2 regions of the Mesorhizobium sp. WSM4840 genome follow, and region 2 is predicted to be linked to the other one. Evidence: predicted binding sites of a transcription regulator. Region 2 holds the regulator's gene; the other holds the start of a gene.

Region 1 (14,884 bases), on a different contig from region 2:
GGCCCATATCAGACATTTCGAAGACGCCGATCTCGTCGGTTGGTCCGAAGCGGTTCTTGACCGTGCGCAGGATGCGGTAGTGGTGGCCGCCTTCGCCCTCGAAATAAAGCACCGCGTCGACCATATGCTCGACGACGCGCGGCCCGGCGATCTGGCCTTCCTTGGTGACGTGGCCGACGAGCACGATCGCCGCGCCTGTGGATTTCGCATAGCGGATCATCGCCTGGGCGGCGGCGCGCACCTGGGTGACGGTGCCGGGAGCCGAATCGGCCATGTCGGTCCACAAGGTCTGGATCGAATCGAGGATCACGAGGTCCGGCCGCTTGCCGTCGGCGATGGTGGCGAGGATGTCCTCGACATTGGTTTCGGCGGCAAGCTCAACCGGGGTCGAGGCGACGCCGAGCCGCTGCGCACGCAGCCTGATCTGGGCAACCGCCTCTTCGCCCGAGACGTAGACGATGCGGTGGCCCTTGGACGCCAGTGCTGCGGCAGCCTGGGTCAACAGCGTCGACTTGCCGATGCCGGGATCTCCGCCGACCAGAAGGGCCGAGCCGCGCACGAAACCGCCGCCGGTGGCGCGGTCGAGTTCGCCGATGCCGGAGACGATACGCGGCGCATCCTCGATATCGCCGGACAAAGTCGTCAGCACCACGGCGCGGCCCTTGCGGGCATTGCGGGTGTTGGCCGGACCCGAGCCGATGCCGCCGGACGTGCCTTCTTCGACCAGCGTATTCCACTCGCCGCAGGCATCGCATTTGCCGGCCCAGCGCTGATGCACCGAACCGCAATTCTGGCAGATGAACTGGATGCGGGATTTAGCCATGGAGCCGCACCCAGTTTTGAATGGTGGCTGACTGGAACTGTCCACGTATCCGAGCGTGGTTTGGAGAGTGTGGATGCAATTCAGTGCTTCTTGGCGTGAGCGCGGACTTCGGCAAGCGCCTCGTCGAGCAACTCAGGATTGGGCGGTAACATCTGCGTGTCGTAGATGGAGATCATACCTTGTGTCTGGCCGGCAAGTTCAGGCAGGCCTTTCCGCGCCTTCTCATCAAATCCGTCAACATAAAACAGGAAATGCTGGCCGGTTAGGACGGGTACACCACATCCTCCCATGATCAGCGTGGTCGTAGAGATCGTACCACTCGCTTCCGGCTTGCCCTTGAACACCTCGATTGTCTCGTAGCGTACGTTAACCAGTATCCGGCCATCGCCCGCGTCGGCTGGGACATCCCCAAGCTTTGTTGAACTAAGCTCCGTGGCTGTCACCCGGCCATGGAACACCAAGGCCGCCTCTGCAAATGCTCGCTGCGGCGTCCAGCCGGCAGGCATGGAACAAGCGGAAGCGATCCCGGGCAAGACAGCCGCGCCTAGGAGCGCGTGAGCAAGAGAGGCCGGAAACCCGAAACGGTTACCCATGTCTACTCAAACCTCTCCGCAATATGATGCTCTTCGGCGAGGTCGGAGAAGCGGGTGAACTCGCCCTGGAAGGCGAGGCTGACCGAGCCGGTCGGTCCGTGGCGCTGCTTGGCGACGATGACCTCGGCCTTGCCGCGCATCTCGTTCATCTCGTGTTCCCATTTGATGTATTCGTCGGTGCCCGGCTTCGGCTCGCGGTTCTTCAGATAATATTCCTCGCGATAGACGAACATCACCACGTCGGCGTCCTGCTCGATCGAGCCCGATTCACGCAGATCCGAAAGCTGCGGGCGTTTGTCGTCACGGCTTTCGACCTGGCGCGACAGCTGCGACAGCGCGATGATCGGCACGGCAAGCTCCTTGGCCAGCGCCTTCAGGCCGGTGGTGATTTCGGTGATCTCCTGCACGCGGTTCTGCGAGGATTTGGCACTCGAACCCTGCATCAGCTGGATATAGTCGATGACGATGACGTCGAGGCCGCGCTGGCGCTTTAAACGACGCGCGCGGGCAGACAACTGAGCAATAGAAATGCCGCCGGTCTGGTCGATGAACAGTGGGATCTTCTGCATGGTCTGCGAACAGGCGACTAGCTTTTCGAAGTCCATCTCGCTGATCTCGCCGCGACGGATTTTTGACGACGGGATTTCGGTCTGCTCGGAAATGATGCGGGTGGCGAGCTGTTCCGATGACATTTCGAGCGAGAAGAAGCCGACGACGCCGCCATTGGCCGCCTTGAACGAGCCGTCGGCCTGTTGCGCCGGCACATAGGCCTCGGCGATGTTGAAGGCCATGTTGGTGGCAAGCGATGTCTTGCCCATGCCGGGGCGGCCGGCGATGATGATCAGATCGGACGGCTGCAGGCCGCCCATCCGGCGGTCGAGATCGCGCAGGCCAGTGGCGACGCCCGACAGGTGCCCGTCGCGCATATAGGCGGCGTTGGCCATGTCGACGGCGGTTTTGACCGCGTCGGTGAAGCTCTCGAAGCCGCCATCATAGCGGCCGGTTTCGGCCAGTTCGAACAGGCGCCGCTCGGCATCCTCAATCTGCTCGGACGGCGACATGTCGACCGGCGCATCATAGGCGATGTTGACCATGTCTTCGCCGACGGTGATCAGCGCGCGTCGTGTGGCCAGATCATAGATGGCGCGGCCGTAGTCGGCGGCGTTGACGACGGTGACCGCCTCAACGGCCAGCCGCACGACATATTGCGCGACCGTCATGTCGCCGACCTTCTCGTCGGCCGGCAGGAAGGTCTTCAGCGTGATCGGAGTCGCTATCTTGCCCATACGGATGAGCTCGGCGGCTACTTCAAAGATCTTGCGATGCAGTGGCTCGTAGAAATGGCCGGATTTCAGGAAGTCCGAGACGCGGTAGAAGGCGTCGTTGTTGACGAGGATGGCGCCGAGCAGCGCCTGCTCGGCCTCTATGTTGTTCGGCGCCTCCCGATAGAGTGGTGTTTCCGCCACGCCGAATTTTCGCGCTGCCTCTGCCATGATGTCCCCGATTTCGATCCCGGTCTTTCGATATCAGAACGGGATAAGTCGGTGATGACATATCTGCATCAGTCCCCGTCCAATCAGCTTTGGTGCCCGCGATTCACAGCCGAGGTTTTTCGGTGGAAAGAATCTTGATTGACTCGAATCAAGACGGCGAGCTTAGCCGTTCTCGGGCGAGAACAAAACAGGAAAATAGCTGCCAATCACTCCGGCAGCGCGTCGCCCCAGCCCAGCCGCCGGGCGGCCTTGAACACATCGCCGTCGCGCTTGGTGAACAGTTTCTCATCGGCACTGCCGTCCTTTTCGCAAAGTTTCAGCAGGACCTTGCCGGAGCCTGATTTCGGCGGTGCGATCACACGCGCCTGCGGTGGGGCAACAGCTTGGCGGGAGGCGGCGAGATAGATGAATTTCTCGTCCTCCCATGGCACGTCGGCGTCTTTGGCCAGCCGGTGCAGGCGCGAACGCGCGACGCGCTGCGAAAAATGGCACCAGTCGGGCGGCACGAGCGGGCAGGGCTCCTCATGCGGGCAAGGCGCAAGCACATGCGCTCCCGCCTCGATCAGTTGCCGGCGCACGGCAAGAATGCGCTGCCATCCGGCCGGCGTGCCCGGCTCGACGACCAGCAGCGTGTCGTCGGTCAGGTGCCAGAGCCGGTCGATGAGTTTTGGCAGCGACGCCGGTCCGATCTCGTCCAGCACATAGGCGCAGGTGACCAGCTCGGCCGGCTTGAGATCGGCAAGGTCGATGGTGACATCGCCGGCCAGCCAGGCGATCCTGGCCGTCATCGCCTCAGTGGCAAGCGCCTCGCCGACCCGGCGCACCGCGGCGCTCGCCTCGATCAGCACCGCCTGCTCGAGGTCGGGCCAGAGATCGAGCGCAGCCCAAAGCACGGTACCAGGGCCGGCGCCGACATCGAGCAGGCTTTTGGGCGCATAATCGGGCCTTGGCTCGCTGACCGCATCGAGGCTGGCATGGACGGCGGCATAGGTTGCCGGCAGCCGCGTCGCCAGATAGGCCTTGACCGCCATCTCCTCGGCCATGTGCAGGCGCCCGTCGCGCAGTTCGGCGCGGTAGCGGTCCGACAGCGTTTTTGCCGCTTGCTTCAGCGTCGGCAGCGGCACTTTTTCGAGGAGGCGCTCGACGCCCTGTCGAAGCGGGATAGGCAGTTCCATAGCTCAGGCACCCCGAGGTGCGAGCAGGATGACCGAAGCGCCAACGATGCAGAGCGCGGAACCGGCGAGGTCCCAACGGTCGGGGCGAACGCCTTCCACCAGCCACAGCCATCCGAGCGAGGCGGCGATGTAAATGCCGCCATAGGCAGCATAGGCGCGGCCCGCCGCGCTGATGTCTACCAGCGCCAGCAGGAAGCCGAACAAAGCGAGCGAGACCAGGCCCGGCGCCAGCCACAACGGTGACTTTTCCAGCCGCCACCACGCCCAGATCGAAAAGCAGCCGGCTATCTCGGCAAGGGCAGCAACGATGTAGATGAGATAGGTCATGAAAAAAGGTCCCGCGGCGACGACGAGACCTTTTTCAGCGTGCCGGCCGGCAATGGCAAGCGGCAATGGCGTGATCGTCGACAGTCTATTCCGTATCAGCCACCTTGCGGCGCCGCGCGGGCTTGGCGGCAGGGGCTTTTGGGCGATGTCCCATGTCGCGCATCTCCAGCGCCTTCTCGCATTTAGCCATATAGTCGCGAGACATCGGCAGCGTGTCGTTCTTCTTGGCAATCTGGATCTGGAAGATCACCAGATCCTGCCAGCGGAAGGCTGCTTCCGAGGCCCCCAGGTAGAACTCCCACATGCGGCAGAAACGCTCGTCATAGATCGCCTTGGCCCTGTCGCGATTGGCGGCGAAGCGCTCGCTCCAATGCCTCAGCGTCTCGGCATAATGTAGCCGCAGGATTTCGATGTCGGTGACGATGAGGCCCGACTTTTCGATCGCAGGCATTACTTCAGAGAGCGAGGGTATGTAGCCGCCGGGAAAGATGTATTTGCGGATGAAGGCGCTGGTTGCCCACGGCGCGCCGGAGCGGCCGATCGTGTGCAGCAGCATGACGCCGTCCGGCTTCAAAAGCGTCGCCGATTTGTCGAAGAAGGTGCGGTAGTGGTTGACGCCGACATGCTCGAACATGCCGACCGAGACGATGCGGTCGAAGCGCTCGTTGAGCTCGCGATAATCCCTCACTTCGAAATGCACGCGGTTTTCCAGCCCCTGCGCATGGGCGCGGTCGGTGGCGACGCCATGCTGTTCGGTCGACAACGTCACACCTTGCACGTCGACGTCGAAGGACTTGGCGAGATAGATGCCGAGCCCGCCCCAGCCGGAGCCGATGTCGAGCACCGTCTGGCCGGCCTTCAGCCTGAGCTTGGCGGCGATGTGGCGCTTCTTGGCGGCCTGGGCCTCATCGAGCGTCATGTCCGGTTGCTCGAAATAGGCGCAGGAATACTGCATGTCCTCGTCGAGGAAGAGCCGGTAGAGGTCGCCCGACAAATCATAGTGGCGCTGCACGTTACGGCGCGCGCGCGCCGCCGTGTTGATCTGCTGCAGGCGGCGGAAGGCGTGGCGCAGGCCCTCGATCGCCTTCGACCAGGTGGCGTCGATGCCGCCGCTACCCATGTTCTGGAAGGCGATGCGCATCACCCCCAGCACGCCGCCCTCGAGTATGTCGAGTTCACCGTCCATATAGGCTTCCGGCACCGCCAGCATCGGATCGAAGGTGATGGCGCGCTCGGCATGCGCGGTCTTGATGTGCATGTGCACCAGATCGCCGCTGCCGTCGCCGAAGATCACCGAGAGGCCTTTCGGTCCGGTGACTTTGAGATTGCCGGTGCGCACCAGGCGGTCGAGAATGCGTTTCAGCAGAATATTCATGACCAATGTCCCCTCTCGGTCAGACACGCTGTCTTGGCGCATGACCCCGAAAATCGAAATCGATTTTCGGAAAGGATCATGCGCCAAACCAAAGTTCTACAGAATCCTTTCCGCGTCCAAAGGACGCGCGGCGCTGTAGTCTGCCTCAACATATAGGGGTTCGAAAAGTTCCTTTTGGCACAAAAATGCCCAGGCGAGGGGCCTGGGCATTGGTCCAGAAATGATTGGAAGCCGACGAAACGTTTTAAAGCGCCGCTCTGACGCTTGTGACGTGCAATCAGCCGTTGTCTTCGCCGCCTTCGAACTCGGCATTGGGGTCGAAGAAGTTGTCCGGGCGGGCATTGTCGTTGATGTCTTCGCCATAGATGGCTTCGGCGGTGGTCAGCGTCTCGCCCTTGGCCTGGCGCTCGGCTTCGTCGGCCGTGCGGGCGATGTTTAGCGTGATGGTGACCTCGACTTCCGGATGCAGCGCGATCGCCACATTGGTAAGGCCGATGGTCTTGATCGGCTGGTTGAGCAGGATCTGGTTGCGGTTGACCGAGAAACCTTCCGCCGTCAGCAACTCGGCGATGTCGCGGGTCGACACCGAGCCGTAGAGCTGGCCGGTTTCGCCGGCCGAACGCACCGCGATGAAGCTCTTGCCGTCGAGCTTTTCCGAAATCTGCATGGCCTCGGACTTGCGCTCGAGGTTGCGGGCTTCGAGCTGGGCGCGCTGGCCTTCGAATTTCTTCTTGTTGGCTTCGTTGGCGCGCAGCGCCTTGCCCTGCGGCAGCAGGAAGTTGCGGGCGAATCCATCCTTGACCTTGACGGTATCGCCCATCTGACCGAGGCGGGAAACGCGCTCGAGAAGAATGACGTCCATGGTTTTGTTCCTTCGTTTGGGCGCCAAATCGCTGGCATCGACGCCGAATTGTTTGGAACAGGTCAGGAAGCTGAGGGCGTCGCCGCCTGTGTCGCTGTCCTGCCTGTCGCGGCAGTTAGAGGTCTTCACCTCAACCCGGGATTTGATGGCAACCCCGCGGCGCCCGTCGCCGTGGGAAAAGCGGGCGGCGAACCGCCCGCTGAAAGAGTGCTAGCGAACCACGTAGGGCAGCAGGCCGAGGAAGCGGGCGCGTTTGATCGCCTTGGCGAGCTCGCGCTGCTTCTTCTGGCTGACGGCGGTGATGCGCGACGGCACGATCTTACCGCGCTCGGAAATGTAGCGCTGCAGCAGACGTACGTCCTTGTAGTCGATCTTGGGCGCGTTGGCGCCGGAGAACGGGCAGGTCTTGCGGCGGCGGTGGAACGGGCGCCGGGTCGGGATCTGGTTGATGTCGACCATTATTCTGCACCCCCTTCAACACCTTCGCGCGGACGGCGCGGACCACGTTCTGCACCGGCGTCGCCACCGAAGCTGCGCGGCGGGCGATCGCCACGGTCGCCGCGATCGCGGTCGCCGAACGAGCGCGGGCCGCGGTCACGGTCGCCGAAGCCGCCGCGTTCCGAGCGCTCCTCGCGCTTCTGCATCATCGCCGACGGGCCTTCCTCATGCGCATCGACCTTGATGGTGAGGAAGCGTAGCACATCCTCGGACAGGCCCATCTGACGCTCCATCTCGTTGAGTGCGGCCGGCGGGCAGGTGATGTCCATCAGCGTGTAGTATGCCTTCCGGTTCTTGTTGACCCGGTAGGTGAGGGACTTCAGTCCCCAGTTCTCGACCCGGCCGACGGACCCGCCATTCGCGGAGATGACGCCCTTGTACTGTTCGACAAGCGCATCGACCTGCTGCTGCGAGAGGTCCTGCCGGGCAAGAAACACATGTTCGTAAAGAGCCATATTGTTCTATTGCCTTTCTTCGTTTCTCTCCCGGTTCCCGGCGGCAAAAGCCTCTGCAACTTCTCTGACCCGCCGATCCCTAGGGGGCGGGGAAGAAAGGAGCATGACGAGACGGTCGAGAGCGGAGACACGGGAGGCGGAAGCGCTTCTGGCTCCACACGAAGGTTTCGAAAAAACCTCCGGCCCTCCGTTCAGCCCCCAGCAAGGACCGGCAGATTGCGGGCGTCTATACAGGAATTTGGCCGCAAGGCAAGGGCGAGCCGAAAATCCGCCGCCGCGAGGGCGACATGTCGCGGCATCTTCAGCTTGTATGCGGAACGAGCTTCTTCACCGTTTCCGGGAAGAAATCGGGCGCTGCGCGGCGCTTGCCGAACATCATGTCGTATTGCAGCAGACGGAAATCGCGAATGGCCGGGTCGATTTTCTTCTTGCGCGCCCAGTCCGGCGTGGCCTCGCCCGCCGGCGTCATCAACAAATTGCGGTCGACGACGCTGTAGCGCTCGCGCATCTGGCCGAGGAAGCCGGTGTAATAGGGGTGGCTGATCCCGGCCGTGGTCAGGACATGGTAGGGCAGAAAGACTGGACTGACAGTGCCCATGTCCGCGACCGGACCGGTGCGGTTGGACCATACGATCAGCGGTGTTCGGTGATGCAGCAGCATCTGGTCGGGCGGCTCCTTGCGTGGCGCGACGTTATCCTTGAGGAAGCCGGTCTCGACATAGACAGGACCGAGCGGCGGCAGATGGTCGCCGAAGAAGGCGATGACCGTCGGTCGCCGCCGGTTCTTCGCCCATTCGACAAGGCGCTCGAGGCTCTTGTCGGCGTCGGATGCGCCTTCCGTGAAGCTCAGCAGCGAATCCTTTGCCCACTGGCTGGTCGGAGCCTGCACCTTGTGGGTCGGATTGTAGTAGCGATTCGGTTCGTAGGGTCCGTGGTTTTGCAGGCTGACGGCGAAGTAGAAGAACGGATTGTCCGTGGCGTCGGCTTCGCGGATGATCTCGTCGGTCATTGCCGCGTCCGACGCTAGCGGCCCGCGCTTTTCGAGATATGGCATGTTTTCTTCGGACTTGAAGTCATCGAAGCCGAACTCCGCATAAACCGGCGTTCGGTTCCAGAACCAGCTTGTGCCCGGATGGATGGCGCGCGTCTCATAGCCCTGGCTCTTCAGGAACGTTGCCATCGACGGCACCGGCGCGCGGACATATTGCTGGTAGGGGATGCTGCCGGCCGGCAGGAAGGCGTTGGAAAGGCCGGTCAGCGCCTCGAACTCGACATTGGCGGTCATGCCGCCGAATTCGGGCGAGAATACGTGGCCAGAGCGCAGCGCCCGCACGTTGGGAATCGGATCGGGCGTGATGGTGACGCCGGGCAGTTCGGTCGGATCCCAGAAGGATTCGCTCATGACGATGATGATATCTGGCTTCTCGGTCGGTACCGATGCCTTCACATCAGGCCTTTCGATCGCCGCGATCGCTTTGTCGGAGTAGCCGGCAGGCGCGGGGACATGGGCCATCGGCACGTTGAGCGCGAAGGCCAGTGCGAAGCCGTTGGAGGCGTAATTTTCTTTCTGGTCCCACATGATCGGGATGATTTGCAGCCGGTCGCGGGTCCACGAGAACGTCGCGTAATCCATGATCGACACGAAGAAGGCGAGCAGCGGCACGGTCAGCGTCAGCCTGGCCAGCCGCCCCTTGCGACCGAGCGCCGGTACCCGGCGGCGCCACAGCCGCCAGCCATAAACGAGCAGCGAGAGGCTGCCAACGATGCCGACCGCCAGAGCGATGGCGGTTCCCGGACGTTCGCGCACCAGAAGCGGCATCAGCGCTACGATCTGGCGTGAATAGAGGAAATCGGTCGGATAGAGCGGATCGCCGAGATAAAGCGATTTCTGATGGCCGACGAAGGCCAGCGCCAGGGTCAGCGGCGCGACGATAATCAGGCTCTGGTGGCTGCGGCCGAGCACTGCGTCGAGGCCGATCAGAATCAGCGCGAAGATGATGATGGTGGTCCAGCCCGGCTTGAAGGGCTGCAGGAAGAATGCGACGGTACCGGCAAAGTCGCCGCGCACGATCAGTTCGATCGCAAAAACCAGGATGGTGGCGGCGAGAAGGCTGACGAGGCCATAACGGATAACAGGCCATTTCCGGCCCGGCAGATAGCCGGTGGCCGGATCGCCTTCCAGAAACTGTGGCGCGGCTTTGCCAGCGCCCTTCCTAGTCCTTGCCACCTTACAATTCCCCCGACCATACACAAAAGCGTCATTGAGCTGTCATCGATATGTCACGAAAAGCTAGCGCCTGTGGCTGAAATAAGAAGAGCCAGCAAACGAATCGTGAGCGATTTTCATCATGAGTGATCGATAAAAAGCCTTTTGGAACAGGTACTCGGCCAGCAATACCGAGCCGGAGTGGCCCGGGTCGGGCCGATACCGGACTTGACTTGCCCGCCCGCCTTGCGTCACAGGCAGGAAAAAATCAGCCGGTTGGGAGCCACACATGGCCGTTGCATTCACCTTTCCGGGACAGGGCAGCCAAGCTGTCGGCATGGGCAAGGACCTCGCCGACGCCTTTCCGGAATCGCGGAAGATCTTCGAAGAGGTCGACGACGCGCTCGGCGAAAACCTGTCGAAGCTGATCTGGGAAGGGCCGGAAGAGACGCTGACGCTGACCGCCAATGCCCAGCCGGCGCTGATGGCTGTGTCACTTGCCGCGATCCGGGCGCTGGAATCGCGCGGCTTCTCGCTGAAGGACAAGGTCGCCTATGTCGCCGGCCATTCGCTCGGCGAATATTCGGCGCTTGCCGCCGCCGGTTTCGTTTCGGTCGCCGATGCCGCCCGGCTCTTGCGTATCCGCGGCAATGCCATGCAGGCGGCAGTGCCGGCCGGCGAGGGCGCCATGGCGGCGATCATCGGGCTGGAACAGGCCGATGTCGAAGACGCCTGCGCTGAAGCGGCCAAAGGTTCAGCCAAAGATTCAGTTTGCCAGATTGCCAACGACAATGGCGGTGGCCAACTGGTGATCTCCGGCGCCAGGGCGGCGGTCGAACTGGCGGCGAGGCTGTGCACGGATAAAGGCGCCAAGCGGGCGCTGATTCTGCAGGTCTCGGCACCTTTCCATTCGGCGCTTATGGCACCGGCGGCCAAGGTCATGCGCAATGCGCTGGCCGAGGTCACGAAGAACGCGCCGTTGGTGGCCGTAGTCTCTAACGTGTCGGTCACCCCGTCCAGCGATCCGGACGCAATCGCCCGCCGCCTGGTCGAACAGGTGACCGGCCGCGTGCGCTGGCGCGAAACGGTGGAGTGGTTCGGCGCAAATGGCATTGCGACACTTTACGAGGTGGGCGCCGGCAAGGTGCTGTCGGGACTGGCGCGGCGCATCAACCGCGATATCGCCACCGGCGCTGTCGGCACGGCGGCGGATGTCGAGGCGGCGCTGGCGGCGCTCGCATAACCGCCGAGATTTGACCCCACCCGTGTAGGGTGTTCTCTTAGATCAGGAGACAAGACATGTTCGAATTGACCGGCCGCAAGGCGCTCGTCACAGGCGCATCGGGAGGCATCGGCGAGGCTATCGCCAGGGTGCTGCATGCGCAGGGCGCCGTTGTCGGCCTGCACGGCACCCGCGTCGAAAAGCTGGAGACGCTGGCGGCCGAGCTCGGCGAGCGGGTCAAGCTGTTCCCGGCGAACCTTTCCAATCGCGACGAGGTCAAGGCGCTCGGCCAGCAGGTCGAGGCCGATCTCGAAGGCGTCGATATTCTCGTCAACAATGCCGGCATCACCAAGGACGGTCTGTTCGTACGCATGGCGGACGCCGACTGGGATACGGTGCTCGAAGTCAATCTGACCGCCGTGTTCCGGCTGACCCGCGAACTGACCCATCCGATGATGCGGCGCCGGCATGGCCGCATCATCAACATCACCTCTGTGGTTGGCGTCACCGGCAATCCCGGCCAGACCAATTACTGCGCCTCCAAGGCCGGCATGATCGGCTTTTCCAAGTCGCTGGCGCAGGAGATCGCCACCCGCAACATCACCGTCAACTGCGTCGCTCCGGGCTTCATCGAATCGGCGATGACCGACAAGCTCAACGACAAGCAGAAAGAGGCGATCATGGCAGCGATCCCGACACGGCGCATGGGCACCAGCGCCGAAGTCGCTTCCGCCGTCGCCTACCTCGCTTCCAACGAAGCTGCCTATGTCACCGGCCAGACCATTCACGTGAATGGCGGCATGGCGATGATTTGACAGTTGCGGGAAAACACCCCTTTTCGCCTTGGACCCAGGCCGATTTTCGTGTAATGCGGCCCGCAACCCGGCGGTTCGGGCAAAAACCGGCCCGGTGCTGTTGCGTTTCCGGCCGGACCATCTTTCAGCTTGATTAGCGGCATTCTGCCCGCTAACGAAGACAGACAAACAAAAGACGAGGATGCCCAAATGAGTGACACCGCAGAGCGCGTCAAGAAGATCGTTATCGAGCACCTTGGCGTCGATGCCGACAAGGTGACGGAGCAGGCGAGCTTCATCGATGATCTGGGCGCGGACAGTCTCGACACGGTCGAACTCGTCATGGCGTTCGAAGAAGAATTCGGCGTCGAGATCCCGGACGATGCGGCCGAAACCATCCTGACTGTTGGCGATGCGGTGAAGTACATCGATAAGGCTTCTGCCTGACGCTATTTGCAGTCATCACCGAGGAGGACCTGCGATGAGGCGTGTCGTCGTCACGGGCCTTGGGCTGCTTTCGCCCTTCGGCGTAGGCTTCGAGCATGGCTGGAAGGAGCTTCTTACCGGCCGCAGCGCAGCCAAGCGCATCACCGAGTTCGAGGTGGAGGATCTTGCCTGTAAGGTCGCCCACGTCATTCCGCGCGGTAATGGTGAGGACGCCACCTTCAATCCCGAGGCCGTTCTCGAGCCGAAGGAACTGCGCAAGATCGGCGACTTCATCCTCTACGGGCTCGCGGCCGCCGACGAGGCGCTGAAGGATTCGGGGTGGGCACCGAAGACGCATGAGGAACAGTGCGCCACCGGCGTGCTGATCGGCTCCGGCATCGGCGGCATCGAAGGCATCGCCGAGAACGCGTTGATCCTGAAGGAGCGCGGACCGCGCCGCATCAGCCCGTTCTTCATCCCCGGCCAGATCATCAATCTCGTCTCCGGCCAGGTTTCGATCCGGCATGGGCTGAGAGGCCCCAACCACGCCGTCGTCACCGCTTGCTCCACCGGCGCGCATGCCATCGGCGACGCCGCTCGGCTGATCATGTGGGGCGATGCCGACGTGATGGTCGCGGGCGGCACCGAGGCGCCGGTGACGCGGCTGTCGATCGCCGGTTTCGCAGCCTGCCGTGCGCTGTCCACCGACCGCAACGACGCTCCGGAAACGGCCTCGCGTCCCTATGACCGCGACCGCGACGGCTTCGTCATGGGCGAAGGCGCCGGCGTCGTCATTTTGGAGGAACTGGAACACGCCAAGGCACGCGGCGCCAAGATCTATGCCGAGGTCACCGGTTACGGCCTGACCGGCGATGCCTATCACATCACCGCGCCGGCCGAAGATGGCGACGGCGCCTTCCGCTGCATGGTTGCGGCGCTGAACCGGGCCAAGCTGACGCCCGCAGACGTCGACTACATCAACGCGCACGGCACCTCGACCATGGCCGACACGATCGAGCTCGGCGCCGTCGAGCGGCTGGTAGGCAATGCCGCGTCGAAAATATCGATGTCGTCGACCAAGTCGTCGATAGGCCATCTCCTGGGTGCGGCGGGCGCCGCCGAGGCGATCTTTTCGATCCTCGCCATTCGCGACAACATCGCGCCGGCCACCATCAATCTCGACAACCCGGAGCGCGAAACGGCGATCGACCTGGTGCCGCACAAGCCGCGCGCCCGCCAGGTCGACGTGGCGCTGTCCAATTCCTTCGGCTTCGGCGGCACCAACGCCTCGCTGGTCTTCCAGCGCTACAATGGCTGACCGGTCCGCCGACCGGCACGGTCTATGCGTGCCGTCAATTTTGCCATATTCGCCCCTACTGTGCCCAAGGGGATTCGTTGCACGATCAAACGGTAGGGCGCCATGAGCACAAATTCGGCGGACAATGGGGAATTCGGGCAACGGTCCGCACCGTCGGGTCCGATCATGCCGAAGACGGCCAGCGAAGCATTGCGGCCTGAAGCCGGCACGCCGCCGCCCAAGCGCTCGCGCGCCTCGCGCAGCCAGTTCGTCGTGTTTATGAACTTCGTCATCTCCTTGGTGATGCTGTTGGTTCTGGCGGCCGGTTTTGCATTGTATTTCGGCAAGCAGGAATTCAACGAGCCCGGCCCGTCGGCCAATGCCGACACCTTCCTGGTCAAGCCGAACACCGGCGTCCAGGAAATTGCAGAGCAGCTCGAGCGGCGCGGACTGATCAGCGACGCGCGCATCTTCCGCCTTGGCGTGCGTGCCTTTGGCAATGATTCGGAACTGAAGGCCGGCGAATACGAGATCAAGCCGCAGGCCTCCATGCGCGACATCATGGAGTTGCTGAAGAGCGGCAAGTCGGTGATGTATTCGCTGACCGTCCCCGAGGGACTGACGGTCGAGCAGGCGCTGCAGCGCATCGCCGATCAGGCAGCGCTCGACGGCGATATGCCGGCGACCATTCCACCCGAGGGCAGCCTTGCCACCGACACGCTGCGTTTCACCCGCGGCGCGACACGCCAGCAGATGGTCGAGAAGCTTTTGGCGGATCAGAAGAAGCTGGTCGAGGATGTCTGGCAGCGGCGCGCCGCCGATCTGCCTCTGGCCAATGTCGACGACTTCGTCATCCTGGCTTCGATCGTCGAGAAGGAGACGGGCAAGGGCGACGAACGCTCACGGGTCGCCGCCGTCTTCCTCAACCGGCTGGCCAAGGGCATGCGGCTGCAGTCCGATCCGACCATTATCTACGGTCTGTTCGGCGGCAAGGGCAAACCCGCCGACCGCCCGATCTACCAGTCGGACATCAAGAAGCCGACGCCCTACAACACCTATCTGATCAATGGCCTGCCGCCGACGCCGATCGCCAATCCCGGCCGTGCGGCGCTGGAGGCGGTAGCCAACCCGTCGAAGACCGACGACCTCTATTTCGTCGCCGACGGCACCGGCGGTCACGTCTTTGCCGCGACGCTCGCCGAGCACAATGAGAACGTCGCCCGTTACCGGGCGCTGCAGAAGAAGCTGGCCGACGAATCCGCCAAGGCCGGTGCTGCCAAGGCCGACGCCGCCAAGGTGGAAGGTCAGACCGATGCGCCGGTTGACGGCGGCGATGGC
Region 2 (14,884 bases):
TGATCAGCCAGGCGCTGTTCTTCGACCGGCATGCGAAAGCCGCTGCATAGGACCGGGCAGGCCCAGCCTCGCGCTGCCCGTTCCACGGATCGCCCGTTTTCCCACTGATCGAATGATGCTGGCCGCTTGCGGCTGGCAAACGTCACTTGCGCCTCGAACTTCCCCCTGCGCATGGCGATTCAATTCGGGCCGGAAAGATTTCCAGGGATCGTCTTTTTCGGGAAATGGTGGAACAAACGGTAGCGAAAGACGTTTTTGCCGTACCATTTGAAGGAGATGGATCATGCTTTACTGGGCGCTCGTATTTCTCGTCGTCGCGATCATTGCAGGCGCTCTTGGTTTCGGCGGTATCGCCGGCACCTCGGCCGGTATAGCGCAGATACTGTTTTTCATTTTTCTCGCTTTCCTGATCATTTCGCTTATCGCGGGCTTGTTCAAACGCGCGTCGTGAACTGCGATCGAACACTGGGAGCCGCACCCCTCAAGCGGTTTCCAGCTACCGCCGGGCGGAGTCCTTACCGGACGTCGCTCGGCGGACCTCTTTTGGGAACCCATTTTTCCGTCAGCCGTTCAGCCTGCATTGGGCGGGTGAACTGAACAATGCAACCCAGAGCCGGAGACATGAAAGACAGCGGACGGAGCGATGAGATCATCGCTTTGCAGTCCGCTGAGAGTGGAATGCAGCTTGGCCGGGCCCTTCTCCATGCGCTGCACAATGCCGGCATTTCGGTTCTCTATCAGGATCGCGAGATGAAAACCGTCTGGGCCCGCAACATGCGCCCGCCATGGGCTTCCGATACGACCGACAGCAACGGCATCCTGCCGCTGGCGCAGGCGGAGCGTATCGGTGCGGCCAAACGCAATGTCGTCGCATCCGGCAATCCGGAACATCTTGAGCTCAGCATTCCCGCCGACGATGGCGTTCGCTGGTTCCAAATATGGGTAGACGCGGATCACGACGACGGCGGCGCCGTGCAGGGCGTCGTCACCACCATGGTCGAAACGACCGAGCAGAAACGTCGCGAGCAGACCCTGAAGACGCTGCTGCGCGAGGTCAGCCACCGCTCAAAGAACCTTTTGGCAATCATCCAGAGCATCGCCACCCAGACCAGCCGTTATTCGGACACGCTCGGTGATTTCCTGACACGCTTTCGCGGCCGGCTGCAGTCGCTTGCCTCATCCCAGGACCTGGTGACCTCGTCGAACTGGCGGGGAGCGGCACTACGCGAACTGGTGTCCGGACAGGTCGGCCGCTATGGAGCCGACCCTGTGCGCAGCTTGCGTTTCCAGGGTGCAAATCCCTACCTCAACCCCAATGCCGCCCTGCATATCGGCTTGGCCATGCACGAGCTTACCGTCAATTCGGTCAGCTACGGCGCTCTGTCGCGAGCCGACGGATTCGTCGAGGTGACGGCCGATCTGACGGCCGCTTCCGCTGGCGAGACCGCACTGTCGCTGACATGGGCCGAAGCCATCGGAGCCAACGACAATCAGCCCAGTGAGAAGCGCTTTGGCAGCGTCGCGCTGGAGCGCGTCGTGCCTGCGTCGTTGAACGGTACGGCGACACTTGAAATCACCGGGGACCGTCTCGAATATCGTCTTGTCGTTCCTCGCGGCAATTTCGAGACGGATTGAACGGACAGCAGCCGAGCCCAAGAGAGCCGGGGCCAAGAGGGCTGGGGATCGATACCGGCCGCGCCGGCTTAACCATCTGTTCACCATAAAGTCCGATGCTGTTTTTCCCAGACACCGCTCCGCATGACGTTTTCGATCGCAGTTGCTGCGCAGTACGGGAGGAATGGCTTTGACGGTTGCCGACATCAACAGGCTGGAACAGGCCGCGCGCGTTTCGATGGGCGGGTTTCAGGATCTCGAAGCATCCGCGATGCCGTCGCCCCGTACTTCCCTCCCGACCCCGGCGTCGCCGCGATCGGGCTGGCTGCAGTGGTCGTCCTGGTCGCCGCGTTCCAGTTGATCTAATGCATGTCGCGCGAAAGCATGCCCTCGGGCCTGACCCGAGGGTGTGCAGCGGTTTTGCGATAACGACATGCATAAATACAATTTAAAGCGTCGGACCCAAAGTGGCCGGCGGCTTGTGCTTGCCTCATGTCGACCTGTTCTCCAATCAGTCGCGCCAGCCTGCATGGCAGGAACTTTGACGGATGTGGCCCGTTCTTATGGCCGGAGGACCGTCGCCATGGAACACATCGCTGCCGTGTTGCTGGTCATTGGCTGTTCGAACGCGATGACCGAGTGTCGCGAACTGCCCGTATCGGTGAGCGTTTTCGAAACCGCTCAGGAATGCACCGCCGCGCGGCCCTTTGCCTTGCTTTGCCTTGAGCGATTTGCAGGGTCAGGCTCCGCGCATAATTGCCAAATGCCTTTCCGTCGATCCGGCACTTGAGGATGATTACGACCAGATCGGCTGGAATGTGCGTCCGGACGGCACGCTCGACGCGTCCGTGGAGATTTCCAATCTTGAGGTTGCCTCGAACGGCGCGCGCCCCGAAAAAGATTCCCTTAGCCAACAATGAAATCGAGCAGGCAAAACGCTTTTTCGCATGATACATGACGGGTAGAGCTACAAGTGAGGACAAAAAGGCGAGGAGTGACCCTATGCGGAAGATGATTATTGCCATGGTTGCCGTGATCGCAGCCAGCGGTTGCAGCACCACTGAGAAGGATGTCGCCGTCGGCGCCGGTGTCGGCGCTCTGGCCGGCGGCCTGATTGATGGCGGCAAGGGTGCGCTCGTCGGCGCAGCCATCGGTGCCGGTACCGGCCTGCTGGTGCGCAACCTGCGCAATGGCTATTGCCAGTACCGCGACAACCGTGGCCGTCTGTTTACGGCTCGCTGTTGATCCGTTTCAAACGCATGAAGCAATAGAAGCGGAGACCGGACGAGCCGGTCTCTGTTTACTTGCGCCTTCGAAAACGGTCGGTTTGCGGCAGCGTTTCAGTCCGACAGTGGAATCCTGATTTCCACGCTCAACCCGCCATCGTGAAAATCGCGATTGATCGTACCGCGCAATTCGCGCGTGACGTTCAGATCGATCAGCTTGGTGCCAAAACCGGTTTTGACAGGTGGTTCGAGCTTCTTCTGGCCGGCTTCGCGCCAGTTGAGGACCAGCGTCCGGTCGCTCCTGCGGCCCTCGACCGACCAGTCGACCTTGAGTGACCACTCGCCCGTTCTAGCATTGACCGAATTGCCGGTTTCGCCATATTTCAGCGCGTTCGTTGCCAGTTCATGAAAGGTCAGGCCGAGCGCTTGCGTCGTCGTCTCGTCGAGCAACACCTCTGGCCCCGACAATATCCCCTCGGGAAGCTCCTTGCCGAACACCTGGCCAAGTTCGATGCGCAAGAGATCGCCGAGATCGGCCTTCTGCCAGCGCGAGCGCGTCAGCATGTCCTGGGAAGCCGCCATCGCTTGCAGCCGGGCCGAAAAAGAGGACGAGAACTCGTGGACGTCGGTGGCGTGCGACGCCGTCTGGCGCGCGATCGCCAGCACCCGCGTAATCGAGTTCTTGATGCGGTGCTTCATCTCCTGCAGCATCAGGTCTTTTTCGAGCAGGCTTTTTTCCGTCGTTTCATGAAGCAGCGAGACCGCGTCATAGGCCCGCTCCTGATAGCGGGCCACCAGCGCGATGGTTCCCGCAAGCAGCAGCCCGAACAGGCCGAGCATCACCGGAATGGCGCGCGAGGAGGGTTGCGAGAATGCGCTTGTCGGTCTGAACAGGACGGTCCATGGACGTCCGGCGATGGTGATCTCGCGAGAAACCACCAGCCTGTCACCGAAGCTCGACGCCGGCGGCGTTTCCGACTGGAACAAAAGATGGTCGGCATCCACCTTGCCGTCATAGATTTCGATGTTCACCGGCAGCAGCGGCGTTCGGCTGAGCGCGGTCTGGAACAGATCGCGGGCGCGGAAGGCCGCATAAAGAAAGCCTGATGTCGAGGATCTGGACGCATCGATGCCGTCCTGGGCGGTTTCGACGTTGAGCCGCACGAAGACCAGGAAGCCGGTGAAGGTCTGCGCAGCACCTGTTTCCTGGCCCAGCTGCACGCGCCCGCTCGCGTGCTGCTGGTTGTCGGCCATCGCCCTTTCGATCGCCTCGCGCCGCACCGGTTCGGTGAACATGTCGTAGCCGATGCTGGATTGATTGGAAGGATCCAGCGGCTCGAACAGCGTGATGGGCGTACGCCATGGCAGCGTTGTCGTAGCCGGATAGATCGCATCGCTGGCGCCATAGTCGTGCAGGATGGCACGCTCGACAGCTGCCTCGTCGCCGGCTCTCACCAGCCGGAGAAAGCCGATACCGCGCAGGCCGGTAAAATTGTCGTTGATACCAAGCGCTTCGAAGAACGCCTTGAACTCGCCCCGCGAAATGCCACCATTGCGCGCCTCGAACAGCGCATGGGTCGATCGCAGCAGCGACAGATGCAGGTCGATGCGGCTGTCGATCCGGTTGAGCGCGTCGTCCGCCGTCGCCTCGAACTTGATGCGCGCTGCTTCCTGCGTGGCGAAATAGGCGAATCCCGCCATCGTCAGGCTGATCAGCGCGACGGCGATGAAAGCGACGATCGGGAAGAACTTCTTCAAGTTGCTGCTGCGGCCCATGGTTCCCCATCTTATGGGCAAGTCCCCGTGGCAACACAATGGCGCGGCCAAACCATCATGACGACTGGCATATCACATGACAGGTATTTGACGCTTCAGGCGGCGATCTTCAGTGCACCTGGGCCCGGAATGGCACCGGGCGGGCACTTGCCCAAAATGATCATGCCGAGCACCTCGTCCTGGGTCACGTCGCTGGTGCGCGCCGTGCCGACGACCCGACCATTCTTCATCACGCAGACGCGGTCGGCAAGCTCGAACACATCGTGGATGTCGTGGCTGATCAGGAAGATGCCGATGCCGTCGGCCTTGAGCTGCATGACCAGTTCGCCGACCTGCGCCGTTTCCTGCGGTCCCAATGCCGCCGTCGGCTCATCCATGATCAGGATTCGGGCGTTGAACAGGATGGCTCGCGCGATTGCCACCGACTGCCGCTGGCCGCCCGAAAGCTTGACCACCGGCTCCTTGAAGCGCTGGAAACGGGGATTGAGCCTGCCCATCACCTTGCGCGCCTCAGCCTCCATGGCGCCGTCGTCGAGCGTGCCCCAGCCGGTCATCAGCTCGCGGCCGAGGAAGAGATTGGCGGCGGCGTCGACATTGTCGGCGAGCGCCAGCGTCTGGTAGATCGTCTCGATGCCGTATTTCTTGGCGTCGCGCGGATTGGAGATCGAAGCCTCTTCGCCATTGACGAAGATCTGGCCCGAATCGCGCTTGTAGGCGCCGGACAGGATCTTGATCAGCGTCGACTTGCCGGCGCCGTTGTGGCCAAGCAGTGCCACGACCTCGCCCGGGAAAAGGTCGATCGACGCATCGTCGACAGCACGAATGCCGCCAAAGGCAATCGAAATGTTGCGCATATCGATCAGTGGCGTGGGCGCAGTTGTGTCAGCCATGATCGTTCCTCCCTATGGTTTTTGCTTGAGCACGGTCTCGTCGAAACCGGCGTCCAATTTTCGCTGACGCGGCGCTTCGGCTCGGGATCATGCTCAGACCCGCTTGCGGTAGACGGTGTCGAGCCAAACGGCGACGACCAGGACGGCGCCGACGACGACGCTCTGAAGCGGTGAATCGATGCCGAGCAACACCATGCCGGACTGCAGCGACTGCATCAGAAGTGCGCCCAGCATCGCGCCGAGCACCGTGCCGGAGCCGCCGACCAGCGACGTACCGCCAATGACCGCAGCCGCGATGACCAAGAGCTCGTCCAGCGTACCCAGCGCATTGGTCGACGCATTGAGGCGGGCCGACGCAATCGCCGCGCTGATCGCGGCCAGCACGCCCATGATCATGAACACCTTCATGGTCACCCAGCGCGTGTTGATGCCGGCGAGTTCGGCCGCTTCCGGATTGCCGCCAATGGCGAAGACATAGCGGCCGAAACGGGTGCGCCTGGTGATGAAGGTCATGACGATGCCGACTGCGACCGCGATCAGCACCGGTATGGCGATGCCATGGGCGATGAACAGGCCGCCTTCGGGAACGGTGATGCCGGTCCGCTGAGCGTACTGGCGAACGATGCCGATCGGCCAGGGGTAGGAATTGGCGATCCAGACGGCGCCAAGGATGGCGGCGCAGGCGAAAACACCAAGCAAGCTCTCCGCCCAGACCGGGCGCAGCGGGAATTTGAACCGCTTGCGCTGTGACCGGCCGTTGAGCAGCATCAAGGCGACGGCCACACAGGCGAGAATGCCGACGATCCAGCTTGCGGTTGCCCCGATCGAGCCACGCGGCCCGCCACCCATGAGCTGGAATGTGGCGTCGAGCGGCGCGACGGTGCGCCCGCTCGTCATCAGCCACGCCATGCCGCGCCAGATCAGCAGGCCGCCCAGCGTCACGATGAAGGCCGGAACCTCGAGATAGGCGATGATGAAGCCCTGGAGCGCGCCGATCATGAGGCCGAGCGCTACGCCGGCAGCCAGTGCGATGATCCATATCCAGGGATTTCCAAGCTGGAAGCCCATGACCCGGATGAGGAATTCGGCCTGCGCGACGCCCATCACCATGCCGATCACACCTTCGACGGAGCCGACCGAAAGATCGATGTTGCGCATCACGATGACCAGCACCATGCCGGTCGCCATGATCGCGACCGAGGAGGTCTGCACCGACAGGTTCCAGAGATTGCGCGGCGTAAGGAAGAGCCCGCCCGACAGGATGTGGATTCCAACCCAGATGACCAGCAGCGCGCCGACCATGCCGAGCATGCGTATGTCGAGCTCGGTTGCCTTGAGGAAGCGGCCGACGGGGCTGAGCTCGGATTCACGCGCCCGATCGGCAGCTGTATCGGCGGCCGGCGTGTTGGAAGTCGTGTCGGTCATGATGTCCTCCCACCGGGTTGCCGTCTGCCGCGGATGCCGGAAGCAGCTTGGAAGTTAGCCGCGAGAAGCGGAAAAACAATTCTTTCTGAAAAAACGCCGCGGCGTGAAGCCGCGGCGTTTCAGGCTTCTTGCGAAGGCCGGATCAGTTGCAGACCGGGACGGTGCCCGCTGCCACGCCGGCGCAGACCTCTTCCTTCTTGATCCAGCCCGCGTCGATGACGACGTTGAGATTGTCCTTGGTGATGGCAATCGGCGTCAGGAACAGCGACTTGACGACATTGCCGCCCGGCGTGGCGAAGTCCTTGACGCCCGCAATGTCTGTCATCTGCTTGGCGTCGGCCAGCTGCGAGGCGATCTCGGCAGCGTTCTTGCCGAGCTCGCGCGCGTCTTTCCATACTGATACGGTCTGCGTGCCGAGCGCGATACGGTTCAGCGCGGCATGGTCGCCGTCCTGGCCCGACACCGGGACGGATCCGGCCAAGCCTTGCGCCGTCAGCGCCGCGACGACGCCACCAGCGGTGCCGTCATTGGCAGCAACCACGGCATCGACCTTGTTGTCGTTGGCGGTCAGGAACTGTTCCATGTTCTTCTGAGCGTTGGCGGGAAGCCAGCCGTCCGTATAGGCCTCGCCGACATTCTTGATCTTGCCGCTGTCGATCGCGTCCTTGAGCACTTCCATGGAGCCGGCGAACAGAAAATCGGCATTCGGATCGGCGCCCGAGCCCTTGATGAAGACGTAATTGCCTTCCGGCGCCACCTTGAACACTTCGCGGGCCTGCATGCGGCCGACTTCCTGGTTGTCGAAGGTCAGATAGAACACGTCCTTGTTCTCGATCAGCCGGTCATAGCCGACGACCGGAATGCCTTCGTCCAGCGCCTTCTGCACCGCCGGCCCGATGGCCGAGGCATCCTGCGCAAGGATGATCAGCGCGTTGGCGCCCTGCGAGATCAGGCTCTCGACATCGGTCAGCTGCTTGCCGGGATTGGACTGTGCATCGGCGGAAATATACTTGTCGCCGGCGGCCTCGATCGCCGACTTCATGGCGGCTTCGTCGGTCTTCCAACGCTCTTCCTGGAAGTTCGACCACGAAACGCCAATGACCTTGTCCTTGGCCTGTGCGACCGACGCGAGCGTCAGCGACATGGCGACCCCCGCCAGAATGGCGGCTGTGAATCTCTTCATGATTTTCCTCCCTGCGCCGCGTACGGCGCGACCAACTGGCCCGAAGGCCGGCACAAAGGCTCCTATTTTTTCGAGCCTCGAAAAAATACTGGTCCAACGCCGAAGCACTGTCAACACCAATTCTGATGGATTTTGTTGGCCTGCCGGCTTTTTTTCGAGCCTCGGAATAAACAATGACAGGCCCTTCTGCTTCTGCCAGTATTTGTCGGACATTACTGACGGCTTCCGGTTCATGAGCGGCCGCGGCAATAGGGAGGAAGCAAAAAAATGTCGGTTGGAATCCGCCATGACGATTTGCGCCGGCGCAACCGGGCGATGGTGATTTCGGCCGTACGCCGGGCCGGCCAGCCGTCACGGACCGAGATCGCAGCAACCACCGGCCTCAGTCATTCGACCATATCGGCGATTTCTTCCGACCTGATCCAGGAAGGCATCCTGACCGAGAGCAAGGCGAGCGAGACCGTTTCGATGAAACGCGGCCGACCGCAGGTCGGCCTCAGCCTCAAACCGGAAGCCGCTGCGGTATTGGCGGTCGTGTTGTCGCTGAATTTCCTGTCGGTCGCTGTCATCGATTATGCCGGACAGGTGGTCGCCGAGGAACAGCGCCGGCTGGACACGCTGACCATGTCGCGCGACGAGCTGATCGACGAATGTGTCGCCATCGTGCGGCGCCGGATCGAAGACCCCGACCTCGACGTCCAAAGCGTCGCCCGCATCGCGCTGGCGATCCAGGGCATCACCGATTCGCATGCGCGCGCCATGTTGTGGTCGCCGATCACGCCGCAGACGAACATCGCCTTCGCCGACATTCTGGAACGCGAGTTCGGCATCCCGGCCATCATGGAGAACGACTGCAACATGATGGCCGTGGCGCTGCGCTGGCGCGACCCGGATCGCTATCGCGACGATTTCATCGCCATCCTGCTCTCGCACGGCATCGGTATGGGGCTGGTGCTGAAGGGCGAACTGTTCACCGGCACCCATTCCTCGGGCGGCGAATTCGGCCACATGATTCATCGGCCGGGCGGCGCGCTTTGCCGCTGCGGGCGGCGCGGCTGCGTCGAGGCCTATGCCGGCAACTACGCCATCTGGCGCAACGCAAGGCAATTGAGCGAGAACGCAGAGCCGGTCGCCGATGTCAGCGACGCCGAGATGCGGGCACTGGCGGCCCGGGCGCGCCAGACGGACGGACCGGAGCGCGAAGCCTACCGCAAGGCCGGCGAAGCGCTCGGCTTCGGGCTTGGCAGCCTGTTCGCGCTGATCGATCCGGCGCCGGTCGCCATGGTCGGCGCCAGCGCTGCCGCCTTCGACCTGATCGAGCCGGCCCTGCGCGAGGCCATCGCCCAGACCGCCGGCGGCCAGCATTCGGGTTCGATTTCCTTCGACACCGAGACGAACGAGCTGCCGCTGATCCGCGAAGGCTGCGCCTTGCGAGCGCTGAGCTTCGTCGACCAGGAGATTTTCGCGCCGGGCGCGCAAGGGAAGTCCGGCACGATCAGGAAGGACGTGGCGTGAGTCCGAAGGCAAGGAACAAAGGCGGAATGCGACTTGGGGATGTGTTGAGATTCAGGTCAGGCCGCGCCGGGCTCGAAGACGGGCGCGAAGCGACCAGACTGGGCGAGTTCCGAGAACCGGAACGGAGCGTACTTTTGGGTAAGTACCGGAAGCGCAGGAAATCGCCGGTCGCAGGCCGGCATCACCTGAATATCAGCTAGTCTTCCCTGATCGCATAGCCCGCACCGCGGATGGTGCGGATGACATCGGGCATGCGCCCATTGTTGACCGCCTTGCGCAACCGGCCGACATGGACGTCCACCGTGCGCTCGTCGATGTAGATCGTCTCGCCCCAGACATTATCGAGCAACTGGCTGCGCGAGAAGACCCGACCTGGGTGCCGCATCATGAATTCGAGCAGCCGGAATTCGGTCGGCCCGAGCCGGATCTCGCTCTTCTTGCGATAGACCCTGTGCGATTCGCGATCGAGCATGATGTCGCCGACCTTCAGCACGCTGGACAGCACTTCGGGCTTGGCGCGGCGCAGCAGCGCCTTGATCCTGGCCATGAATTCCGGTGTCGAGAACGGCTTGACCAGGTAGTCGTCGGCCCCTGTCGAGAGGCCGCGCACCCGGTCGCTCTCCTCGCCGCGTGCGGTCAGCATGATGATCGGCAGCCGCTCGGTTTCGGGGCGCATCCGAAGGCGTCGGCAAAGCTCGATGCCGGAAACCGCCGGCACCATCCAGTCGAGCACCAGAAGATCGGGCACGTTTTCCTGCAGCCGGATTTCGGCCTCGTCGCCGCGCGTCACCACCTCGACCTGATAGCCTTCGGATTCCAGATTGTAGCGGAGGAGGACGCCCAGCGGCTCTTCGTCCTCCACCACCATGATGCGTGGCGCGATCATCGACCGGTCACCCCCGTCATGTCGCCGGCGCCGACATCGTCGTTTCGTCGAGCTTCGGGCGATCCGCCGGCAATTGCTGCCCGGTCACGACATAGTAGGCGTTTTCGGCGATGTTGGTGACGTGATCGCCGATACGCTCGAGATTCTTGGCGCAGAACAGAAGATGCGTGCAGGCGGTGATGTTGCGCGGATCCTCCATCATGTAGGTCAGGAGTTCGCGAAAAACCGCCGTGTATTTCACGTCGATCTTCTGGTCGTCGGCGCGCAGTTCTTTCAACGCGCCGGCATTGCGCGACACATAGTGCTCGACCACGCCGCGGAGCTGCACAAGAACGAGATCCGCCATCGCGTCGATACCGTGCGAGAGATTACGCGGCGTGGCGCTCTGCCCGACTGCGCTGACCCGCTTGGCTATGTTCTTGGCCAGGTCGCCGATGCGCTCGAGATCGCCGGCCATGCGGATTGCGCCAACCACGGCGCGCAGATCTTGCGCCATCGGCTGCCGCTTGGCGATCAGCGTGATCGCACTATCGTCGAGTTCGCGCTGCCGCGCATCCATGATGGCGTCGTCCGAGACGACGCGCTGCGCCATCGCATTGTCTGATGCAAGCAACGCGCGGATCGAGGCTGCGACCATCGCGGCGGCGAGCTCGTCCATATCGCGGATCAGCCTGTCGATGTGCTCCAGTTCCTCGTCGAAAGATGCGACGGTGTGTTCACCCATGATACTGTCCTCGTGTTCGAAATTCGCCGCCGGACCGCTCAGCCGAACCGGCCGGTGATGTAGTCCTGGGTGCGCTTGTCGTCGGGGTTGGTGAACATCTTGTCGGTCGCGCCCTCCTCGACCAGATAGCCGAGATGGAACATCGCCGTGCGTTGCGACACGCGCGCTGCCTGCTGCATCGAATGGGTGACGATGACGATCGTGTAGTTCTGGCGCAGTTCGTCAATCAGTTCCTCGACGCGGGCGGTGGCGATCGGATCGAGCGCCGAACAGGGCTCGTCCATCAGGATCACTTCCGGCGATACGGCGATGGCGCGCGCGATGCACAGGCGCTGCTGCTGTCCGCCGGAGAGACCGGTACCCGACTCGAGCAGGCGATCCTTGACCTCGTTGAACAGGCCGGCCTTCTTCAGGCTCGATTCAACGATGCCGTCCAACTCGGCCTTGCTCCTGGCCAGGCCGTGAATGCGCGGACCGTAGGCGACGTTTTCATAGATCGACTTCGGAAACGGGTTCGGCTTCTGGAATACCATGCCGACGCGGGCTCGCAGCTCGACGACATCGATCTTCGGGTCGTAGACATCCTCGCCGTCGAGCGTGATCTTGCCGCTCACCCGCGCGATATCGATGGTGTCGTTCATTCGGTTCAGGCACCGCAGGAAGGTCGACTTGCCACAGCCCGATGGGCCGATCAACGCCGTCACCTGGTTCTCGCGGACATCGAGATCCACGTCGAACAGAGCTCGCTTCTCGCCGTAATGAACAGAGACCTTGTCGCCCTTCATCTTGATCGAAGGGGCGATGGTTCCGCTGCTCAGTTTCTGTTCGACGCCGGCTTCCGTCATGATGTTCATATCCTCTACTCCTTACCAGCGCCGCTCGAAGCGCCTGCGCAGTATCACCGCGATGGCATTCATGATGACCAAAAAAAGCAGCAAAATCAAAATCGCCGCCGAAGTCTTCTGCTGGAACCCGGCTTCCGGGAAATCCGCCCACATGAATATCTGCACCGGCAGGATCGTCGCGGGATCGGTGAAGCCGCCGGGAATGTCGACGATGAAGGCGACCATGCCGATCATCAGCAGCGGCGCGGTTTCACCCAGCGCATGCGCCATTCCGAGGATGGTGCCGGTCATGATACCCGGCATCGCCAGCGGCAGGACGTGATGGAATACGGTCTGGACCTTGGACGCTCCGATGCCAAGCGCCGCCTCGCGGATCGACGGCGGCACGGCGCGCAGCGAAGCGCGTGAGGCGATAATGATGATCGGCAGGGTCATCAGCGCCAGCACCATGCCGCCGACCACCGGGGCTGAGCGCGGCATGCCGAAGAAATTCAGGAATACGGCAAGTCCAAGCAGGCCGAAGACGATCGAAGGCACCGCCGCCAGATTGTTGATATTCACTTCGATGATCGTCGTCAGCCGGTTCTTGGGGGCAAATTCCTCAAGATAGATCGCCGCCGAAACGCCGATCGGGAAGGCGATGGCGAGCGTAACGATCATGGTCAGGAACGATCCGACGACCGCGCCCCAGACACCGGCCAGTTCCGGCTCGCGGCTTGCGCCGGTGAAGAAGAAGATCGAGTTGAACCGGCTTTCGATCAGGCCGGCGCTCTTCAGCGTGTCGAGCCAGACGATCATCTTGTCGGAAATCTTTCGCGATGCTTCCGGCGTGTCGATGACGCGCAGGAATGCCTGGCCGCTCGCGGCGGGCGCCGTGCTGTCTAGCGCCTCGATCACCGTGCCCTTTGCGACCGCCGTCCCGTTGGCCCCAGGCGACAGCGCGGTCAGCTTGACCGTACCGCCATTGAACGCGACCAGCAGCGACGACGCGCCGCTCGTCAGCGTGAGCATACCGTTTTCGCCCTCGGTCGCACCATTGCCACGCGCCAGCGTCAGCATGGCGTCGTCGCCGAAGGTCAGATCGATGTCGCCGCTGGTTTCCGAAGGGGTGACGCTTGTCGAAATCGCTTCGTCCGAACCGACGTCGGCAAGCAACCCCTTGAGATAAAGGTCGGCAAAATCGTCAAGTGGAACCGCATAGTCCACCGTTCCTCCGAGCATCCCCGGATCAGCCGCAATATCTTTGCGCAGGAAGACGCCTGTGCCGGTGGAAATCAGTCCGCGCAGCAGGCGCTTGTCCTGACGGCTCGTCACATCAGGAAATTTTGCCGTAAGCGCTTCCTGAGCGATGGCGTCGTAGTTGGCGGCGTCGAGTTTCGCCGGGTCGACCTTGGCCGCCGAAAGATCGATCGGCAGCGTCAGATAGTTCTGCCGCAGCGCCGGGATCGCCTGCGTGACGATCGTCGACAGGAGCAGCACAAGAAATAAGCCGGCCAACGCGACGGCTGCGGCGCCAAGCCATTTGAACCACGTTTCAGTGCGGTAACGACCCTTCAGCCGCGCCTTCGCGGCATCGTCGGTATGAACGCTGACCGGCCGCCGGCCGGCGCCGAATGACGCGATCGCATCAGTCATATTGCTCTCGGTATTTCTGGACGACGCGCAAAGCGACGATGTTGAGGGTAAGCGTGATGCAGAACAGCACCAGGCCGAGTGCGAAGGCTGCAAGCGTCTTGGCGCTGTCGAATTCCTGATCGCCCACAAGCAGCGTCACGATCTGCACCGTCACGGTGGTGACCGCTTCGAGCGGGTTGGCCGTGAGGTTTGCCGCCAGGCCCGCCGCCATAACCACAATCATTGTTTCACCAATTGCGCGGCTGACGGCGAGCAGCATCGCCGAAACGATGCCCGGAAGGGCAGCGGGAAGGACCACCTTGCGGATGGTTTCCGACTTGGTCGCGCCGAGGCCGGCGGAACCGTCTCGCAGGGATTGTGGAACGGCATTGATCACATCATCGGAAAGCGAGGAAACGAAGGGAATGATCATGATACCCATGACCACGCCTGCCGCGAGCGCGGATTCGGACGCGACGCTGAGGCCCAGGCTTTCGCCCATACCGCGGAAGTAGGGCGCAACCGTCAGCGCGGCGAAGAAGCCGTAGACGACGGTCGGAATGCCGGCGAGGATTTCCAGTACCGGCTTTGCCACCGCGCGGACGCTTTTGGAGGCGTAATCCGAAAGGTAGATCGCAGCCATCAGCCCGATAGGTGCGGCCACCAGCATAGCGATGAAGGTGATGAGCAACGTGCCGGCAAAGAGCGGCACCGCGCCAAAAATGTCCTGGTTGACCGCCCCGGCTTCCGTCCCCGCACCAGTGAAGGCGCTCTGCGGCGACCAGTGCGTGCCGAACAGGAACTTATAGAACGGCACCTGTTGGAAGAACCGCAGGGATTCGAAGATAAGCGACAGGACGATACCGATCGTCGTCAGGATTGCGACCACCGAACAGGCGATCAAGAATGCGCGAAGAACGCGCTCGACCACGTGGCGCGCCCGGTAGGCTTGGGCGATGCGCGAATAGGCCCAGTAAAATCCGGACGCGGAAAGCACGAACGCGACGGCCCAGATGATCCAGGTGCTGGTCGTATGGATCGATTTGTAGACGGCCGCGGCTGCCTCTTTCGTCGGATCGGCGAAGCCGACAAGCCCGCCAAAGGCCATCGCGCGAGCGTCGCGGATGAAAGCTTCGACCTGCGGAACGCCCATTCCCGACAACTCGGAGGAGAAGCGGTCGGCAAT

The links. Region 2 encodes PhoB, which activates phosphate uptake and scavenging genes when phosphate is short. Its sites were predicted from a motif close to TGTCATNNANCTGTCAT; they were not measured.
Region 1: the regulator PhoB is predicted to act here: its motif matches at 9,858-9,874, upstream of AC0L3I_RS20520 (LTA synthase family protein).

Annotation. Positions count from the first base shown of each region.
Region 1 covers NZ_JBVVQD010000015.1:68,869-83,752, reverse strand. Annotated here, with positions in the region: gene radA (DNA repair protein RadA) at 1-823, opposite strand, end outside; gene AC0L3I_RS20560 (hypothetical protein) at 904-1,416, opposite strand; gene AC0L3I_RS20555 (replicative DNA helicase) at 1,419-2,909, opposite strand; gene AC0L3I_RS20550 (small ribosomal subunit Rsm22 family protein) at 3,116-4,084, opposite strand; gene AC0L3I_RS20545 (YnfA family protein) at 4,088-4,411, opposite strand; gene AC0L3I_RS20540 (class I SAM-dependent methyltransferase) at 4,497-5,786, opposite strand; gene rplI (50S ribosomal protein L9) at 6,064-6,648, opposite strand; gene rpsR (30S ribosomal protein S18) at 6,859-7,107, opposite strand; gene rpsF (30S ribosomal protein S6) at 7,107-7,601, opposite strand; gene AC0L3I_RS20520 (LTA synthase family protein) at 7,903-9,828, opposite strand; gene fabD (ACP S-malonyltransferase) at 10,097-11,050, shown strand; gene fabG (3-oxoacyl-[acyl-carrier-protein] reductase) at 11,107-11,844, shown strand; gene AC0L3I_RS20505 (acyl carrier protein) at 12,034-12,270, shown strand; gene fabF (beta-ketoacyl-ACP synthase II) at 12,305-13,567, shown strand; gene mltG (endolytic transglycosylase MltG) at 13,670-14,884, shown strand, end outside.
Region 2 covers NZ_JBVVQD010000001.1:49,889-64,772, forward strand. Annotated here, with positions in the region: gene AC0L3I_RS00265 (response regulator) at 1-50, shown strand, start outside; gene AC0L3I_RS00270 (DUF1328 domain-containing protein) at 284-451, shown strand; gene AC0L3I_RS00275 (sensor histidine kinase) at 601-1,635, shown strand; gene AC0L3I_RS00280 (hypothetical protein) at 2,337-2,534, shown strand; gene AC0L3I_RS00285 (YMGG-like glycine zipper-containing protein) at 2,617-2,859, shown strand; gene AC0L3I_RS00290 (CHASE domain-containing protein) at 2,955-4,598, opposite strand; gene AC0L3I_RS00295 (ATP-binding cassette domain-containing protein) at 4,712-5,506, opposite strand; gene AC0L3I_RS00300 (sugar ABC transporter permease) at 5,600-6,931, opposite strand; gene xylF (D-xylose ABC transporter substrate-binding protein) at 7,074-8,114, opposite strand; gene AC0L3I_RS00310 (ROK family protein) at 8,382-9,629, shown strand; gene phoB (phosphate regulon transcriptional regulator PhoB) at 9,826-10,515, opposite strand; gene phoU (phosphate signaling complex protein PhoU) at 10,532-11,239, opposite strand; gene pstB (phosphate ABC transporter ATP-binding protein PstB) at 11,278-12,093, opposite strand; gene pstA (phosphate ABC transporter permease PstA) at 12,106-13,719, opposite strand; gene pstC (phosphate ABC transporter permease subunit PstC) at 13,712-14,884, opposite strand, start outside.